2 regions of the Tepidamorphus gemmatus genome follow, and region 1 is predicted to be linked to the other one. Evidence: predicted binding sites of a transcription regulator. Region 1 holds the regulator's gene; the other holds the start of a gene.
The links. Region 1 encodes PhoB, which activates phosphate uptake and scavenging genes when phosphate is short. Its sites were predicted from a motif close to TGTCATNNANCTGTCAT; they were not measured.

Region 1 (4,211 bases):
TCAACCGCCGGACCGAAACCCTCCAGGTATTTCGGCTGGCCGCCTGCGGCGATCGTCGCCAGCGTGCGGCCGTGGAACGCGCCTTCAAAGGTGATCAGGCGGTAGCGCTCGGGACTCCCCGAGGCATAGTGATAGCGCCGCGCCGTCTTGATCGCACATTCCAGCGCCTCGGCGCCGGAATTCGTGAAGAACACCGCATCCGCGAAGGAATTCTCCGTCAGACGTCGCGCCAGCTCCTCCTGCCCCGGCACCTGATACAGGTTGGAGACATGCCACACCCGGCCGGCCTGTTCGGTCAGGGCCTTGACGAGGTGCGGATGGCAGTGGCCGAGCGAGTTCACCGCGATGCCGCTGGCGAAATCCAGGTACTCCGTGCCATCGGCGGTGAACAGGCGCACGCCTTCTCCCCGCTCGAAAGCAAGGTCTGCCCGCGCGAATGTCGGATAGAGCGCAGACGTCACGGTCGTCGATCCTGATGCTGAAACGAATAATGCCGCCTCCCACGGCGGCATCATGCAGATCATAATATTTGCGTGGCCGACACTGTCAATTGCAGCGACCTGCTGGCGGGCGGCACACCGCGGGCCGCGGCGTCGGGCCGGCACTGTTGCATTCGCGAATCACCCCGACGCTTTCTGGGGAAATTGCTAAGGAAAGGTAAGCGCCGGGGTTGCCCGAGAGTCCGCCCATATTGTAGCCTTCAACCGTCGATATACGACATTTCGTGCGGCGGACCAGTTGAATCACCTATTTGTGGTGCAGGGGCGGGAGCTCGCCTGTCGGGCGATTCCGTCGGGGGTCCGGATTCCGTCCGCACAGACGATATGGAGCGGCGAAATGTCTTGGTCGGATGAGCGCGTCGAACTTCTCAAGAAGCTGTGGGGTGACGGCCTGAGCGCGAGCCAGATCGCCGCCGAGCTGGGCGGTGTGACCCGCAATGCGGTGATCGGCAAGGTTCACCGGCTCGGGCTCTCGGGGCGTGCCAAGGCGGCGCGACCCGCGGCGCCCCGCCAGCGCAAGGTGCGCCGACCCTCGCTGCCGCCGCGCCCGGCGGCACGTGTCATCGGCAACACGGTCCTCAAGGTCGCTCTGTCGCCGGAGCTCGACGAGGAGGTGGAGGAGGAGGTGGTCGTGCAGGTCCGCGCGCCGGCGGTGGTGGAAGAGCTGTTCATCCTGCCGGAGGAACGGGTCACGATCCTGCAGCTGACCGAGCAGACCTGCAAATGGCCGGTCGGCGATCCTGGCAGCGCCGAATTCTACTTCTGCGGTCGTCGTTCGGAACCCGGCATGCCCTATTGCGAACATCACTGCCGCATCGCCTACCAGCCGGCCGGAGACCGGCGGCGCGGACGCTGAGGCCATCGCCGCCCGCGCCGCCATTCGCACCGCCGGGCGGCGCGGACTGCCGCGGAAGGGCGGTGGCAGAAGTGACGCAGCCGCTTGAATGAGACAGGCGCGACCGCGCCGGTCGTGTGCACTTGCCGCACCGCTCGACTCGCCGTGCGCCCGTTCAGGGTGGATGGCCGACCGCGCGCCCCCCGGCTGTCAGTTGGCGGCGAACTGCTCGTTGAACGCGTAACCGGCGCCGCGCACCGTGCGGATCGGGTCGATCTTGCGGCCGCGATTGATCGCCTTGCGCAACCGGCCGACATGGACGTCGACGGTGCGCTCGTCGACGTAGACGTCACGTCCCCAGACACCGTCGAGCAGCTGTTCGCGGGTGAACACGCGGCCCGGGCTCTGCATCAGGAACTCCAGCAGCCGGAACTCGGTCGGGCCGAGATGCACCTCGCGGCCGCCGCGGCGGACGCGGTGGGTCTCGCGGTTCAGCTCGATATCGCCGGCCTGCAGCACCGAGGCGATGATCTCCGGCCGCGCCCGGCGCAGGATCGCCTTCACCCGCGCCATCAGTTCGGGCAGCGAGAATGGCTTGGTGACATAGTCGTCGGCGCCGGTCGCCAGGCCCCGGATGCGTTCGCTTTCCTCGCCGCGCGCGGTCAGCATGATGACCGGCAGGTTTGCCGTCTCGGGCCTCGCCCGCAGCCGGCGACACAGCTCGATTCCCGAGATGCCCGGCAGCATCCAGTCGAGCAGCACCAGATCCGGCGTCACCTCTCGGATGCGCGTCTCCGCCTCATCACCGCGGCCGACCGACTCGACGGCATAGCCCTCGGCCTCGAGGTTGTAGCGCAACAGCAGCGTCAGCGGTTCCTCGTCCTCGACAATCAGGACCTTTGCATTCCTGGCCATGTGCGTCCGCTCAGTCATCGGTCTGCGGCAGATCGGCGGTGGCGAAGCTGGACTGGTCCATCTTCGGCCGCTTCTCGAGCAAGGGTTCGCCGCGCACCAGATAGGCCACCGTTTCGGCGATGTTGGTGACGTGATCGCCGATCCGCTCGATGTTCTTCGCCGCGAACAACAGATGCGTGGCGAAGGTGATGTTGCGCGGATCCTCCATCATGTAGGTCAGGAGCTCGCGGAAGATCGACGTGTACATCACGTCGAGTTCGGCATCGCGTCCCCAGACCTCCAACGCCAGATCGACATCGCGGCGGGCGAAGCTGTCGAGCACGTTCTTGAGCTGCTCGAGCGCAATCTGGCTCATGTGGTCGATGCCGAGCACGGTCTGGCGCGAGCCCGGCTCGGACTGCACGGCAACCGCCCGCTTGGCGATGTTCTTGGCCAGATCGCCGATCCGCTCCAGATCCGACGAGATCTTGATCGCCGCCATGATCTGGCGCAGGTCCAGTGCCATTGGCTGACGCTTGGCGATCATCAGGATGGCAAGGTCCTCCACCTCGCGCTCGAGCCGATCGATCTCGTCGTCGGCCGCGATGGTGCGCATCGCCAGCGCCTGGTCGCGGCGGTTGAGCGCCGTGATGGCGTCGGTGAGCAGCTTCTCGGCATGGCCGCCCATGCGGCTGATCATCAGCGAAAGCTTCTGCAGTTCCTCATCGTAGGACGAGACGATGTGTTCGGTCATGGTCCTCTCCTGCGCCGCCCGGGAGGATGGCGTTGCCTCAGCCGAAGCGGCCGGTGATGTAGTCGTGGGTGCGGGTGTCCCTGGGATTGGTGAAGACATGCTGCGTCGGCCCCACCTCGACCAGGTTACCCAGATGGAAGAACGCGGTGCGCTGCGACACCCGCGCGGCCTGCTGCATCGAATGGGTGACGATGATGATGCAGTAGTTGGCCTTGAGCTCGTCGATCAGCTCCTCGATGCGGGCCGTGGCGATCGGATCGAGCGCCGAACAGGGTTCGTCCATCAGGATCACCTCCGGGTTGACGGCGATCGCGCGGGCGATGCACAGGCGCTGCTGCTGGCCGCCCGACAGACCGGTGCCGGGGTCGTCCAGCCGGTCCTTCACCTCGTTCCACAGCCCTGCCTTCCTGAGGCTCGCCTCGACGACTGCATCGAGCTCGGCCTTGCCGCGCGCAAGGCCGTGGATGCGCGGGCCGTAGGCAACGTTGTCGTAGATCGACTTCGGAAACGGGTTCGGCTTCTGGAACACCATGCCGACCCTGGCGCGCAGCTCCACGACATCGAGGCTCGGCTCGTAGATGTCGCGTCCGTCGAGCGTGATGCGGCCGGTAACGCGCGTCCCGTCGATCGTGTCGTTCATCCGGTTGATGCATCTGAGGAACGTCGACTTGCCGCAGCCCGACGGGCCGATGAAGGCGGTCACCGACCGCTCCGGAATGTCGATCGAGACATTGAACAGCGCCTGCTTGGCACCGTAGAAGACGCACACGTCGCGCGCCTCCACCTTGACCGGGTTCATGTCCGGGTCGGGGATCACCGTCGTCAGATGTGCCGGACGTTCCATCACTGCGGCGTCGTTCATCATGTGCTCCTTGAAGCGCCGGCTACCAGGTGCGCTCGAGGCGCTGGCGCAGGAAGATGGCGATCCCGTTCATCAGGACCAGGAAACCGAGCAGGACCAGGATCGCCGCCGATGTCCGGTCGACGAAGCCCCGCTCGGGGCTGTCCGCCCAGATGAAGATCTGCGTCGGCAGGGCCGTCGAGGCATCGAGCAGGCCGCCGGGCGGCGCGGTGATGAAGGCGTTCATGCCGATCAGCAGCAGCGGCGCCGTCTCGCCGAGCGCCTGGGCAAGCCCGATGATCGTGCCGGTCAGGATGCCGGGCAGCGCCAGCGGCAGCACATGGTCGGTGATCACCTGATGACGCGACGCCCCCAAGCCGAGCGCGG
Region 2 (4,211 bases), on a different contig from region 1:
GGCGAAACCCTGCGCGGCTGCGACCGGGGCGAGCCGCTCCATGATGTCGCGGGTGTAGCCGGTGGTGGAGCCGATCTTGAGGCCGCGTGCCCGCAGCTCGGCGACCGTTTCGACGACCCCGGGGACGAGATCGGAGAAATCGGTGACGATCTCCGCGTTGAGCGGAACGAATGCCTCGTAGATGGCGTCGACGTCGCGTGTTGCGAACGGCCGGCCATGCGCCGCCTGCCAGGCCTCCGCGATCCGCGGGATGCGTCCGAGCGCGGCGATGTGATCCCATTTCGGCAGTCCCATCGGCACCCGGGCCTCGTCGATCGAGATCTCGACGCCGAAGCGGCGGAATACCTCGACGAAGGCGCCCATCGGCGCACGTGACCCGAAGTCGACAACGGTCCCCGCCCAGTCGAAGATCACTGCCTTCAGCAACCCGTCCGCCATCATTCCGCTTCAACTCCCTGTTTCGTCGCAACTCCTGACGGAGAACCGGACTCCAAGTCTCCAGGAATGGCGCTAGCCGAACATGTCCGCGATCACCTCCTCGGCGATACCGAAGGCGGTCGAGGCGCCGGTGCCGCTGGTCACGATCACGATCCTGACATGCGCCTCGGGCCTGTCGACCAGCATCAGCCGGTCGCTCGCCGAGGCATAGGTGCCGATCCAGCGCTCCGATACCCGGAAGGAACCGAACGCCAGGATGCGCTCCATCTCGTCGAGGATGAGGCGATCGACGGCCTCCGGCGCGAATGGATCGGGTGTCGTGGCGTAGTGATGGCTGTCCCCGACCACCAGCGACCCGTCGGCCGACTGCACCACGATCAGGTGGACGCCGTTGGCCAGCGCGTCAGCGGCCTCGCGCTCCAACCGCTGCCGCAGCGCCGCCGCCTCGGGAAGTTCCGCATAGCCGAGATAGCGCACCAGGCCGAGATCCGACATCACCGCCGCGCCGAGCCGGAACGGCCGATCCGGTGCCAGGCGCATCATGTGCAGCTTGCAGCGGGTGAGGCCGTAGGCGGCGATCCGATCGGCATAGAGCCCGACGAGATCGTCGCCAGGGCAGACGACCGCGGCGTCGGCACGGATCCTACCCGCCGAGGTCTCGATCGCCGGCAGCGTGATCCCGCGCACCGCCGTGTTGCGCACGAACCGGATACCGTGCGACTCCGCCAACCAGCGGGCAAGACGGGGCACCGCGTCGCGCGATTCGACCCTCAGCTCGTGCGGGCTCCACAGCACCGCGCGTATGTCTGCACCGAGCGCGGGCATCCGCGCGCGCGCCTCGCCCGCGGTCAGCAGTTCGCAGGCTGCGCCCATCTCGGTTTCGCGGAAGGCCTCGAGCACGGCGATCGATTCGGGGTGGCGGACCGCGACAGCAAGCCCGCGATGGGCGATCTCGATCCCGGCCCGCGGTGCGATCTCCGCCCAGACATCGCGCGAGCGCAGGGCGCGGCGCCAGCAGGCGCCAGCCTGCTGGCCGGTGACGGTGACGAAGCCGAAGTTTCGCACAGATGCCCCGTTCGCCTGGGCGTCGCGGTCGATGACGACGACCTTGAGGCCGCGCCGCGCAGCGGCGAGCGCATGGGCAAGGCCGACGATGCCGGCTCCCACAATGGCGAGATCACAGCTGTCGGACATCAGCGGCAGCTCCTTCTGGATCGGCGACTAGACAGTGACATCGATGACAGCCCGATGACAGCAGCTCTGCTGCCGCCGGTGCGAATTGCCGCAGGGTTGGCAGGCCATCCTGGAATGGTTCTTACTTGATCCCTGTCATATGCTAGGACTGCACGTGGCCGCATGCTGCGTGCGATCCTGCGGTGCCCGCCCTCACCGGGCGGCTGCCGCATGGCGGTGTCAACCGTCGGCGGACACCGGGCAATGCGAGCCGAGACGAGAATCAGCGGAAATCTGCCATGCCATTTGACTATGCCGCCGCCTTCCGGGGCGCCCTGGACAAGGTCACGGCCGAGAAGCGCTACAGGGTCTTTGCCGAGCTGGAGCGGATCGCCGGGCGATTTCCCCGCGCCGTCCATCATGCCGCTCAGGGCCCGCGCGAGATTACCATCTGGTGCTCGAACGACTATCTGGGCATGGGGCAGCATCCCGACGTCCTCGCCGCGTTCACGGAGACCGCCGCGCGGATGGGCGTCGGCGCCGGCGGGACCCGCAACATTTCCGGCACCAGCCATCCGCTGGTGCAGCTCGAGGCGGAACTCGCCGACCTGCACCGCAAGCCGGCGGCGCTGGCTTTCACCTCCGGCTTCATTTCCAACGAGGCGTCGATCTCGACGTTGGCGCGGCTGCTGCCCGACTGCCTGATCCTGTCGGACGAGCTCAACCATGCGTCGATGATCGAGGGCGTTCGCCGGTCCGGTGCCGAGAAGCGGATCTTCCGGCACAACGACCTCGACCATCTCGAGGACCTGCTGCGGGCGGGCGGCCGCGATCGGGCGAAGCTCGTGGTATTCGAATCCGTCTACTCCATGGATGGCGACATCGCGCCGATCGGGCGGATTTGCGATCTCGCAGAGCGCTACGGCGCCATGACCTATATCGACGAGGTGCATGCGGTGGGCATGTACGGGCCCCGCGGCGCCGGCATCGCCGAGCGCGACGGGCACATGCAGCGTATTGACGTGATCGAGGGGACGCTCGCCAAGGCGTTCGGCTGCCTCGGCGGTTACATCGCCTCGAGCGCCGACATCGTCGACGCGGTACGCTCGCATGCGCCGGGCTTCATCTTCACCACCGCGTTGCCGCCGGCGGTAGCAGCGGCGGCGACGGCCGCGATCCGCCATCTGAAATACTCTTCCGCCGAGCGCGAGGCCCAGCAGCGGCACGCCGGCCTGACCAAGCTCGCGCTCGCCCGGCGCGGCATCCCCGTGATGCCGTCCGACACCCACATCGTGCCGGTGCTGGTCGGCGACCCCGAGCTGTGCAAGGCGGCCAGCGACCGGCTGCTCGAGAAGCACTTGATCTATATCCAGCCGATCAACTTCCCGACCGTGCCACGCGGTACCGAACGGCTTCGCATCACGCCGACGCCGTTCCACACGCCGGACCTCATAGACGAGCTGGCCGAGGCGCTGAGCGAGACCTGGACCTCACTGGGCATCCCCTTCGCCGCCGGAGCGGCGCTGAGTGCAGCCGCCGAGTAGGATCGGCTTCCCAACCCGGTGAGGGGAAGCGGCGCCCTCGTCGTCGTCCATGATCGCGCGCCAGGCCGCGCCGTCGAGATCCTCGTACTGACCCGTCTTCATCGACCAGAGGAAGCCGGCGAGACCGAGCAGGCCAAGCCCGAGCGCCACCGGAACGAGGAAGATCAGCGCGTCCATCAGTCGGATCTTTCCACCATGCGCACACGCAGGGCGTTCAGCGTGACGATGACGGAGGAGCCCGACATGGCCAGCGCAGCGACCAGCGGCGTCACCAGGCCGAACACCGCGATCGGCATGGCGAGGAAGTTGTAAAGCGCGGAGAACCAGAGGTTCTGGTCCATGGCGCGGCGGGCGCGGCGCGAGACTTCGACCGCCGCGGCGACCGGCGCCAGCCTCTCGCCGAGAAATACCGCGTCGGCGGCCGCCTGCGACAGGTGCACCGCCGTCACCGGCGAGATCGAGGCGTGCGCGGCGGCGAGTGCCGGCGCGTCGTTGAGCCCGTCGCCGACCATCAGCACCTTGCGGCCCGACGCCTTCAGTGCCTCGAGCGCGCCGATCTTGTCGGCCGGCTTCAATCCGGCACGGCGGTCGGCGATGCCGAGGGCGTCGGCAACGGCATCCACCGCCTCGACGCGGTCGCCGGACAGGATGATCGGCGCAAGGCCGAGCTGCTTCAGCCGGTCCACCACCTGGCGTGCATCGGGGCGCAGCGTCTGCGCCACGGCGATTGCGACCGCATCCTCTTTGCCGCGCCGGAACCAGACCCGCGAACGCCCATCCGCCGCCGCGCGGCGGGCGGCGTCGTCCGGCACGCCGCAGAATGCGGCGCTGCCCAGCCTCAGTTCGATTCCGTCGGCGAGCGCGCGGACGCCGCTGCCGGTGATCTCCTCGGCGCCGGCGATCGGCGACAGGCCCTCGGCATGGGCCCGCAGCGCGGCGGCCAATGGGTGACGGCTCGACAGGGCGAGCCGCGCCGCATCCCGGAGCACGTCCGCCGGCACCGACTCCGGATCGGCCAGCGCCGGTTCCGGCAGTGTCAAGGTTCCGGTCTTGTCG

Region 2: a site for PhoB is predicted at 1,676-1,692, ahead of EDC22_RS12945 (TIGR03364 family FAD-dependent oxidoreductase). Genes of this name have one in related genera too.

Annotation. Positions count from the first base shown of each region.
Region 1 is NZ_SMAK01000001.1:61,956-66,166, reverse strand. Features, by position in the region: gene EDC22_RS00310 (aspartate aminotransferase family protein) at 1-512, opposite strand, end outside; gene EDC22_RS00305 (GcrA family cell cycle regulator) at 838-1,356, shown strand; gene phoB (phosphate regulon transcriptional regulator PhoB) at 1,546-2,250, opposite strand; gene phoU (phosphate signaling complex protein PhoU) at 2,261-2,983, opposite strand; gene pstB (phosphate ABC transporter ATP-binding protein PstB) at 3,021-3,827, opposite strand; gene pstA (phosphate ABC transporter permease PstA) at 3,868-4,211, opposite strand, start outside.
Region 2 is NZ_SMAK01000007.1:243,343-247,553, reverse strand. Features, by position in the region: gene phnX (phosphonoacetaldehyde hydrolase) at 1-441, opposite strand, end outside; gene EDC22_RS12945 (TIGR03364 family FAD-dependent oxidoreductase) at 511-1,632, opposite strand; gene hemA (5-aminolevulinate synthase) at 1,911-3,155, shown strand; partial or broken gene ccoS (cbb3-type cytochrome oxidase assembly protein CcoS) at 3,177-3,332, opposite strand; gene EDC22_RS12930 (heavy metal translocating P-type ATPase) at 3,332-4,211, opposite strand, start outside.